DNA from 3 places in the Streptomyces sp. NPDC050704 genome. Region 2 is predicted to be linked to each of the others. Evidence: riboswitches for the same ligand, from Rfam matches in the RefSeq annotation. Region 2 holds a riboswitch; each other region holds the start of a gene.

Region 1 (3,248 bases), on a different contig from region 2:
CTCACCGCCGACGACGGCGCGTGGCGGGTGCTGACGTTCCTGGTGCTGGCCGTCGTCAGCGACACCGGCGCGTACGCCATCGGCTGGCGCTTCGGCACGCACAAGCTCGCCCCGCGCATCAGCCCCGGCAAGACCCGCGAGGGCCTGCTCGGCGCGGTCGCCTTCGCGATGGTGGGGGGCGCACTGTGCATGGAGTTCCTCATCGACGACGGCACTTGGTGGCAGGGCCTGCTCGTCGGCTTCGCGGTCGCGGTCACCGCCACGCTCGGCGACCTCGGCGAGTCCATGATCAAGCGCGACCTCGGCATCAAGGACATGGGCACGCTGCTGCCGGGGCACGGCGGGATCATGGACCGCCTCGACTCGCTTCTGCCGACGGCTCCGGTGGTGTGGTTGTTGATGGTGATCTTCGTGGGGTCCGGCTGACCCGGCTGACCCATCGACCGGCTGACCGGTTGACCTGCATAAACGTACGTGAGGGGCCCGTTGTCCACAGGGTGGCGGGTCCCTCTTCGTATGTCTGCGACACTTGTATGGCTATGCCTAAGCCCGGAGAACTCACTTTCGTCGCCCCGCGCGGAGCCAAGAAGCCGCCGCGGCACCTTGCCGATCTCACGCCCGCCGAGCGTAAAGAGGCGGTTGCCGCGATCGGTGAGAAGCCGTTTCGCGCCAAGCAGCTCTCGCAGCACTACTTCGCGCGGTACGCGCACGATCCGGAGCAGTGGACCGACATCCCCGCGGGGTCGCGCGCCAAGCTCCAGGAGGCGCTGCTGCCCGAGCTGATGACGGTCGTGCGGCACCTGTCCACCGACGAGGGCACCACCCGCAAGACCCTGTGGCGGCTCTTCGACGGCACGCTCGTCGAGTCCGTGCTGATGCGGTACCCGGACCGGGTCACCATGTGCATCAGTTCGCAGGCCGGGTGCGGGATGAACTGCCCGTTCTGCGCCACCGGACAGGCCGGTCTCGACCGGAACCTGTCCACCGGCGAGATCGTGCACCAGATCGTGGACGGGATGCGGGCACTCCGGGACGGTGAGGTCCCCGGTGGCCCGGCGCGGCTGAGCAACATCGTGTTCATGGGTATGGGCGAGCCCCTCGCCAACTACAAGCGGGTCGTCCAGTCCATCCGGGCCCTCACCGACCCCGAGCCGGACGGGCTCGGGCTGTCGCAGCGCGGGATAACCGTGTCGACGGTGGGGCTTGTCCCTGCCATCAACCGGTTCTCCGACGAGGGCTTCAAGTGCCGCCTCGCCATCTCCCTGCACGCACCGGACGACGAGCTGCGCGACACCCTCGTCCCGGTCAACACGCGGTGGAACGTGCGTGAGGTCCTGGACGCCGGATGGGAGTACGCGGCCAAGTCGGGCCGTCGGCTCTCCATCGAGTACGCGCTCATCCGGGACATCAACGACCAGGCGTGGCGCGGTGACCGGCTCGGCCGGATGCTCAAGGGCAAGCCCGTGCACGTGAACCTGATCCCGCTGAACCCGACGCCCGGCTCCAAGTGGACCGCCTCGCGGCCCGAGGACGAGAAGGCGTTCGTCGAGGCCATCGCGGCGCACGGCGTGCCGGTGACCGTCCGGGACACCCGCGGCCAGGAGATCGACGGGGCGTGCGGGCAGCTCGCGGCCACCGAGCGATAGGGCGGTACGCTGGCCCCGTAAGCACATCTTCATATTCCGACAGGGGAGCGCCACAGCGCTGAGAGTGCGGTAGCCGGGTCACGGATGAAAGGACCTGGCGGGCCGCAGACCCTCTGAACCTTGCCCAGGTCATTCTGGGTAGGAAGTTCGGTCATTACTCGAGCTGTTGCGCCCTGCCCGGGAACTTTCAGAGGTTCCCGGGCAGGGCCGCGTCTCTTCCTGGTAACCCAGGAGGAAAGTCAGTGAGCACCACCAGGAAGTTCACGGCCGTGGCCGTCGGGCTGGGCCTTGTCACGCTCGCCGCGTGCGGTTCGTCCGACTCCGACGACCAGACCGGCGGCTCCGGCTCCGGATCCAAGACCGTGACCCTCGTCAGTCACGACTCCTTCGCCTACACCAAGGACGTGCTGACGGCGTTCGAGAAGGAGTCCGGGTACAAGGTCAGGGTCCTCAAGGACGGCGACGCCGGACAGGCCGTCAACAAGGCGATCCTCACCAAGGACAACCCGCAGGGCGACGTCTTCTTCGGCGTCGACAACACCCTGCTGTCACGGGCACTCGACAACGGGCTGTTCCAGTCGTACGAGGCCAAGGGCTCCGACCTGATCCTGCCGGAGTACCGGGCCGACCAGGACAAGCACCGGGTCACGCCCATCGACTCCGGAGACATCTGCGTCAACTACGACAAGGCCTACTTCAGCAAGCGCAAGCTGGCCCCGCCGACGTCCTTCGACGACCTGATCAAGCCCGCGTACAAGAACCTGCTCGTCACCGAGAACGCGTCCACCTCCTCGCCCGGACTCGGCTTCCTGCTCGGTACCGCCGCCAAGTACGGCGATGACGGCTGGCAGGACTACTGGAAGAAGCTCAAGGCCAACGGCGTGAAGGTCGTCGACGGGTGGGAGCAGGCCTACAACGAGGAGTTCTCGGGCTCCGCCGGCGGCAAGAAGGCCAAGGCGGACCGGCCGCTCGTCGTCTCGTACGCCTCCTCGCCGCCCGCCGAGGTCATCTACGCCGACCCGAAGCCGAAGACCGCACCGACCGGCGTCGCGGCCGGCACCTGCTTCCGGCAGGTCGAGTACGCGGGGCTGCTGAGCAACGCCAGGAACGAGAAGGGCGGCAAGGCGCTCGTCGACTTCCTGATCAGCAAGAAGTTCCAGGACGACATGCCGCTCAACATGTTCGTGTACCCGGTGCGCGAGGCCGCTCAGGTGCCCGCCGAGTTCACGAAGTTCGGACCGCAGGCCGAGGATCCCGAGACCCTGGACCCCGCCAAGATCGCCGACAACCGGGACCAGTGGGTCAAGTCGTGGACCTCGCTCGTACTGAAGTAGAGCCGCCCGAAGCAGAACCGCGCGGAGCGGAGCCGTCCGGAGCGGAGCTGTCCGGAGCGAAGTCGCCCGAGGCGAAGCCGCGCGCGCGTACGAACAGCGCGGCTCGGCTCGGTCTCATGGCCGTGCCCGTCGCGTTCTTCGCGGTCTTCTTCGCCTACCCGGTCGCGGCGATCGTGGCCCGCGGGCTGAAGATCGACGGGGTCTGGCAGTTCGGGCGGATCGGCGACGTACTCACCCAGTCCGACATCCGGCACGTCCTGTGGTTCAC
Region 2 (3,248 bases):
GGGTCGCGACGGGTCCGAGAGCAGCGCGGGGTCCATTCGGGTGCCCGCCTCGATCAGCCGCCGTCCCTGTGCCAGGTCCCGCGGCCGGCCCACCGCCAGGACCGCGACCAGGCGGTCCTCGCGGAGCCAGCACACCGACCAGGACGGGCCGGTCGGGTCGCCGCGCCAGACGGCGGTGTCGGCGGACGCGTGGTGGCCCGCGTACTGGACGAAGCGGCCGAACTGCTCGGACCAGAAGTACGGCACGGGGTCGTACGCGGCGGCCGTCTCGCCGACGATGTTCGCGGCGACCGTGCGAGGGCCCTGGAGTGCGTTGTCCCAGTGGTGGACCAGCAGGCGCTCGCCGTACCGGCCCGACGGGAAGGAGGCGCAGTCGCCGACCGCGTACACGTCCGGCACTGAGGTGCGCAGATGGTCGTCCGCGACGACCTCGCGATGGGCGCCGAGCTCGATCCCGGAACCGGCCAGCCAGGCCGTGGCGGGCCGCGCCCCGATGCCGACGACGACCGCACCCGCGGGTACCCGCGAACCGTCGTCCAGAACCACGGCGCCGGGCTCGACGCGCTCCACGCGCGCGTGGGTGCGCAACAACGCCCCGCTGTCCGCGTACCAGGCCGCCATGGGGGCGGCCACCTCGGCGGGCAGGGCGCCCACCAGCGGCCGGTCGGCGGCCTCGACGACGGTCACCGCACAGCCCGCCTCGCGCGCCGCCGTGGCGAACTCGGCGCCGATCCAGCCCGCGCCCACCACCACGATGTCGTGCTGCCGGGCGAGTACGGGCCGCAGTCGCTCGGCGTCGTCCAGCGTGCGCAGCAGATGGACTCCGGGGACGCCCTCGGCGCCCGGCAGATGGATCGGTTCCGCGCCGGTGGCGACGACCAGGACGTCGTACGGGACGGGCCCGGCGGCCGTGTCGAGCTCGTGCCGGCGAGGGCGCAGGCCGGTCACTTCGAGGCCCAGGCGAAGCTCGACGCCCAGCGCCTCGAAGTCGACGTCGAAGGCGGAGCCCTCCGCCTTGCCGAGGAGTACGGCCTTGGACAGCGGCGGCCGGTCGTAGGGCTGGTGGGGCTCCGCGCCGATCAGCGTCACGGTGCCGGTGAAGCCCCGTTCCCGCAGGGCCACCGCGGTCTGCACCCCGGCCATGCCCGCGCCGACGATCACGACGTTCCGTCCCGTCGTCGGGCTCCGTCCCTGCGTCTGCTCGCTCACACGATCACCATAGACACTGACGGATTGTCAGTCAGGGGGCACGATCAGTGACCTGTTCCACAGCGGCTTCCCCGGCGCCGGCGGGTTCAGTTCCCGGTGACCTCTTCGACCACACTTGTCCCGCTGCCCGGCTGCGACTCCCACTCCCAGGTCTCCTCCAGGCGCACCCGCCCGTCGGCCAGCTCGACGACCCGGGACTCGCAGTGCCCCGAGGAGGTGGTGCCGTCCCGCTTGAGCTGTACGTACCGGAAGTCGAGGCGGTCGCCCGCGCGGGTGCCCACGAGATGGCCGCGTACGACGTCGCCGCCCGCGTACTCGGCCCAGATCTCGCCGTCCTTCTCGTGGTACGCGAACCGGGTGCGCGTGCCCACCTGACCTGGGGCTTGGTCGGCGACGGGAGCGAGGAAGAGACCGTCGAGCGAGCGGGCCATGCCGTGAGGCTCCCTTACTGAGGCGTGCGACGAAGGGCTAGGGTGGCCAACGTAGAGCACTCGCGGGAGCCCGGACGAACCGGGCTGAGAGGGAGGCTGGGACGGCCTCCGACCGTACGAACCTGATCCGGGTCATGCCGGCGAAGGGAGGGGCTGGACGCCCATGTCGCGTACAACATCGGCCACATCCGCATCAGCCGCATCCGCATCAGCTGCATCCGCGTCCGTCACATCCGACGTACTGGTCGTCGGGGGCGGCATCATCGGCCTGGTCACGGCCTGGCGGGCGGCGCAGCGCGGCTTCACGACCGCGCTCATGGATCCCGAACCGGGCGGCGGCGCCGCGCAGGTGGCGGCCGGGATGCTGGCCGCCGTCACCGAGCTGCACTACGGCGAGCAGACCCTGCTCGGCCTCAACCTGGCCTCCGCCCGCCGCTATCCGGACTTCGCCGAGGAGCTGACCGAGGCGACCGGCCAGGACCTCGGCTACCGCCGGTGCGGCACGCTCGCCGTCGCGCTCGACGCCGACGACCGGGCCCATCTGCGCGAACTGCACGTCCTGCAGAGTCAGTCGGGCCTGGACTCCGAGTGGCTGAGCGGCCGCGAGTGCCGGCGCCTGGAGCCGATGCTCGCGCCGGGTGTGCGCGGCGGCCTGCGGGTCGACGGCGACCACCAGGTCGATCCGCGGCGGCTGGCCGGGGCCCTGGTCACGGCCTGCGAGCGGGCCGGAGTGGTCTTCCACCGGACGTGGGCCGAGCGGCTGACCGTCGTACGGGACCGGGCCGCCGGAGTCCGTACCGCCGACGGGACCGAACTGTCGGCCGGCCAGGTCGTCCTCGCCGCGGGCAGCCTCAGCGGGCGCCTCGCCGGGGTCCCCGACCACGTGCTGCCGCCGGTGCGTCCCGTGAAGGGCCAGGTGCTGCGGCTGACCGTGCCGAAACGGTACGCGCCCTTCCTGAGCCGGACCGTGCGCGCCGTCGTCCGGGGCAGCCAGGTCTACCTCGTGCCGCGCGAGAGCGGCGAGCTGGTGGTCGGCGCGACCAGCGAGGAGCTGGGCTGGGACACGACGGTGACCGCGGGCGGCGTGTACGAGCTGCTGCGGGACGCCCACGAGCTCGTACCCGGCATCACCGAGCTGCCGCTCACCGAGACGCGGGCCGGGCTGCGGCCGGCCTCCCCCGACAACGCGCCACTGCTCGGCCCGACCGAACTCCCCGGGCTCCTCCTGGCCACCGGCCACTACCGCAACGGCGTGCTGCTCACGCCGATCACCGGCGACGCCCTGGCGCACGCCCTGACCACCGGTGAACTCCCGGACGAGGCCCGCCCGTTCACGCCCAAGCGCTTCAGTACCGCCGCACTCACGGAGCAGCCCGCATGACCCGGGCAACCGCACTCACGACCATCTCCGTCAACGGTGAGCCGCGCGAGTTCGCCGCGGGCACCGCCCTGGACACAGTCGTCGCCGCCCTCACCGCGGCCCCCTCAGGAGTGGCCGCCGCGCTCAACGAAACCGTCGTCCCGCGCGCGCGGTGGGCGAAAACCCTCCTCTCCGAGGGAGACCGCGTCGAAGTCCTCACCGCCGTCCAAGGAGGCTGACCCATGGCC
Region 3 (3,248 bases), on a different contig from region 2:
CACTCATGTCGATGGACGGATACAGACCGTGGATCAGACCGGTGTTGTCGTCCGTGTTGCCGGTCAGCGCGGCCCAGCCGATGAACACCGAGCCGAGCAGCCCGATCAGCAGCAACGAGAGCAGTGTGCCCACTACCGCAACGGACGTGCGGGCCGAGAGCCCATGGCACATGTAGAGAGCGATCAGCATGATGGCGCTGGCCCCGACCACCGCCACGACCAGCGGGTTCGAACCCTGCAGGATCGCGGGCAGGATGAAGAACGTCAGGATGAGGAAGCTGACGGCCAGCGCGATCAGCGCCATGAGGCCACGCAACCGGCCCACCACGACCACGGCGACGGCGAAGATACCTGCCAGCAGCGCCATCGGCAGCCTGCGGTTCACATCGGTGACCGAGTACTGGAGCTCCTCGGGGGCGTCGGGCGCGTACGCCACGATCACCTCCTGGCCCTGCTTCAGCTGCCGCGAGGAGTCCGGCTGGACGATCTCCGTGAAGGTACGGCCCTTGTCCTTGCCGCTGTCGACGCGGATCGTCGCCTTCTTGCAGGTGCCGGTTGCCTGTTGCTGCGCCGACGAGCCCTCGGCGGTGGAGGTGTCACCGGTCGGGGTCTCCCCCGAGGCGTTCACGGACTTGCAGTCCACCTTGTCGAGCTTGGTCACGGTGGCCTGCTGGGTCTGCCGGTCGAAGCCGACCCCCGTGCGTTCGTGCCCCGGTGCACCGCCTGGCCAGAGCACCGCGAGCCCGACGATGACCGCCGCGGCGAAGGGGATCAGTACCGCCGCGATGACCTTTCGCAGGTGCATCGAGACAGGGGCGGCCGGCCCATGACTGTGCGAGTGGCCGTGCCCGCCGCCTGGTCCCTCACCGCTGCCGCCACCGAACCAGTTACCGCCGCCGCCCGGTCCTGGTCCGTCGTTTCCGTGTCCATGTCCGCCCTCGTGCCCATGGCCGTCGGGGCCGCGTCCGTGCGGTGGTTCGGACGGTGGGGGTGGGGGCTGCTGCGTCGTGGTCACCGACCGATCATCGCAAGAACGGCGGGGGCCCACTGTTCACCGCGCCCATTGTGACGCTAGCGTGGAGTCACCTTTGCACACGCGGGAGCTCGGAGCACCGGGCTGAGAGGGCGCTGACCTTCGTCCCAGCGATGTTTCACATGAAACATCGGCGGACGGAAGCCGCTGCGTCGACCGCCGAACCTGTTACCGGGTAATGCCGGCGTAGGGAGTAGGTCTCATGACCAACAAGGACGTACGCACGCCTGCCTCCAGCCAGACAAACGGGGCGTTCGCTCCGGGCGACAGCGGTGGGGAGTCCGCCTCACCCGAGAGCGGCGAGACCGGGAAGTCCATCGGCTGGCACAAGGCGTATGTCGAGGGTTCGCGCCCCGACCTGCGGGTGCCGGTCCGTCAGGTGCACCTCACCAACGGACAGTCGGTCACCCTGTACGACACCTCCGGCCCGTACACCGATCCGACCGTCGACACCGACGTACGCAGGGGTTTGGCACCCCTGCGCGAGAACTGGATCATCGCCCGGGGCGACACCGAGGAGTACGCGGGCCGTCCCCTTCGTCCCGAGGACGACGGGATCAAGCACACCTCGCCGCGCGGCGGACTGCGCAACCTCGACGCGGTCTTCCCCGGGCGTCCGCGCCAGCCGCGGCGCAGCCGCGACGGACAAGCCGTGACGCAACTCACGTACGCGAGGCGGGGTGAGATCACGCCCGAGATGGAGTACGTGGCCATCCGGGAGAACGTTTCGCCCGAAGTCGTACGCGAGGAGATCGCCGCGGGCCGGGCCGTGCTGCCGGCCAACGTCAACCACCCGGAGATCGAGCCGATGATCATCGGCAAGCGGTTCCTGGTGAAGGTCAACGCCAACATCGGCAACTCCGCGGTCACCTCCTCCATCGAGGAGGAGGTCGAGAAGATGACCTGGGCGACCCACTGGGGCGCCGACACGGTCATGGACCTGTCCACCGGCCGCAACATCCACACGACGCGTGAATGGGTCCTGCGCAACTCCCCCGTCCCCATCGGCACGGTCCCGCTCTACCAGGCGCTGGAAAAGGTCGACGGCCGTGCCGAGGAGCTGACCTGGGAGATCTACAAGGACACGGTCATCGAGCAGGCCGAGCAGGGTGTGGACTACATGACGGTCCACGCCGGCGTGCGCCTGTCGTACGTCCCGCTCACCGCGAACCGCAAGACCGGCATCGTCTCGCGTGGCGGCTCGATCATGGCGGCGTGGTGCCTGGCCCACCACAAGGAGTCGTTCCTGTACGAGAACTTCGAGGAGCTCTGCGAGATCCTCGCCGCGTACGACGTCACCTACTCGCTCGGCGACGGCCTGCGGCCCGGCTCGATCGCGGACGCCAACGACCGTGCGCAGTTCGCCGAGTTGGAGACGCTCGGGGAACTCAACAGGATCGCGAAGCGTTTCAACGTACAGACCATGATCGAGGGCCCGGGGCATGTCCCGATGCACAAGATCAAGGAGAACATCGACCTTCAGCAGGAGATCTGTGATGAAGCTCCGTTCTATACGCTCGGCCCGCTGACGACGGACGTCGCGCCGGCGTACGACCACATCACCTCCGGTATCGGTGCCGCGATGATCGCCTGGTGGGGCACGGCCATGCTCTGCTACGTCACGCCCAAGGAGCACTTGGGCCTGCCCAACCGTGACGACGTCAAGACCGGCGTCATCACCTACAAGATCGCGGCCCATGCAGCGGACCTCGCCAAGGGACACCCGGGCGCACAGGAGTGGGACGACGCACTGTCGGACGCCCGCTTCGAGTTCCGCTGGGAGGACCAGTTCAACCTGGCCCTCGACCCGGTCACGGCCCGAGAGTTCCACGACGAGACACTCCCGGCCGAGCCGGCCAAGACGGCGCACTTCTGCTCCATGTGCGGGCCGAAGTTCTGTTCGATGAAGATCTCACACGACATCCGCCGCGAGCACGGTGATTCGCAGGCGGAGATCGAGGAGGGAATGGCGCAGAAGTCGAAGGAGTTCGCGGCCGCGGGAAATCGGGTGTACCTGCCACTGGCGGACTGAGCCAGGGCCGACCGAGGCAGCGGTGATGCCCCGAGCCCGAGCCCGGGCCCTGGGCCACGAGGGCTGGGGCATCACCTCGGATGAGACTTGGAGGAAGGGAGGCCTCGGCTCGCCGGGCTCGGCACACTGGCTGTATGACAGCGAGATCCATGAGCAAGGGCGCCAATCTTCCGGTCGGGTCTT

What was found. A riboswitch is a leader RNA that binds a small molecule or an ion and turns the genes downstream of it on or off. The one in region 2 is predicted to bind thiamine pyrophosphate.
Region 1: linked by a shared signal. The riboswitch ahead of AB0I18_RS16890 (thiamine ABC transporter substrate-binding protein) and the one ahead of thiO (glycine oxidase ThiO) in region 2 are both predicted to bind thiamine pyrophosphate.
Region 3: linked by a shared signal. The riboswitch ahead of thiC (phosphomethylpyrimidine synthase ThiC) and the one ahead of thiO (glycine oxidase ThiO) in region 2 are both predicted to bind thiamine pyrophosphate.

Annotation. Positions count from the first base shown of each region.
Region 1 is NZ_JBFAHW010000024.1:94,402-97,649, reverse strand. Features, by position in the region: gene AB0I18_RS16900 (phosphatidate cytidylyltransferase) at 1-426, shown strand, start outside; gene rlmN (23S rRNA (adenine(2503)-C(2))-methyltransferase RlmN) at 540-1,646, shown strand; TPP riboswitch at 1,678-1,809, shown strand; gene AB0I18_RS16890 (thiamine ABC transporter substrate-binding protein) at 1,889-2,980, shown strand; gene AB0I18_RS16885 (iron ABC transporter permease) at 3,097-3,248, shown strand, end outside.
Region 2 is NZ_JBFAHW010000057.1:54,713-57,960, forward strand. Features, by position in the region: gene AB0I18_RS29850 (FAD-dependent oxidoreductase) at 1-1,209, opposite strand, end outside; gene AB0I18_RS29855 (hypothetical protein) at 1,296-1,640, opposite strand; TPP riboswitch at 1,693-1,806, shown strand; gene thiO (glycine oxidase ThiO) at 1,804-3,021, shown strand; gene thiS (sulfur carrier protein ThiS) at 3,018-3,239, shown strand; gene AB0I18_RS29870 (thiazole synthase) at 3,243-3,248, shown strand, end outside.
Region 3 is NZ_JBFAHW010000010.1:134,687-137,934, reverse strand. Features, by position in the region: gene AB0I18_RS08085 (YibE/F family protein) at 1-1,015, opposite strand, end outside; TPP riboswitch at 1,087-1,243, shown strand; gene thiC (phosphomethylpyrimidine synthase ThiC) at 1,236-3,065, shown strand; gene AB0I18_RS08075 (VWA domain-containing protein) at 3,200-3,248, shown strand, end outside.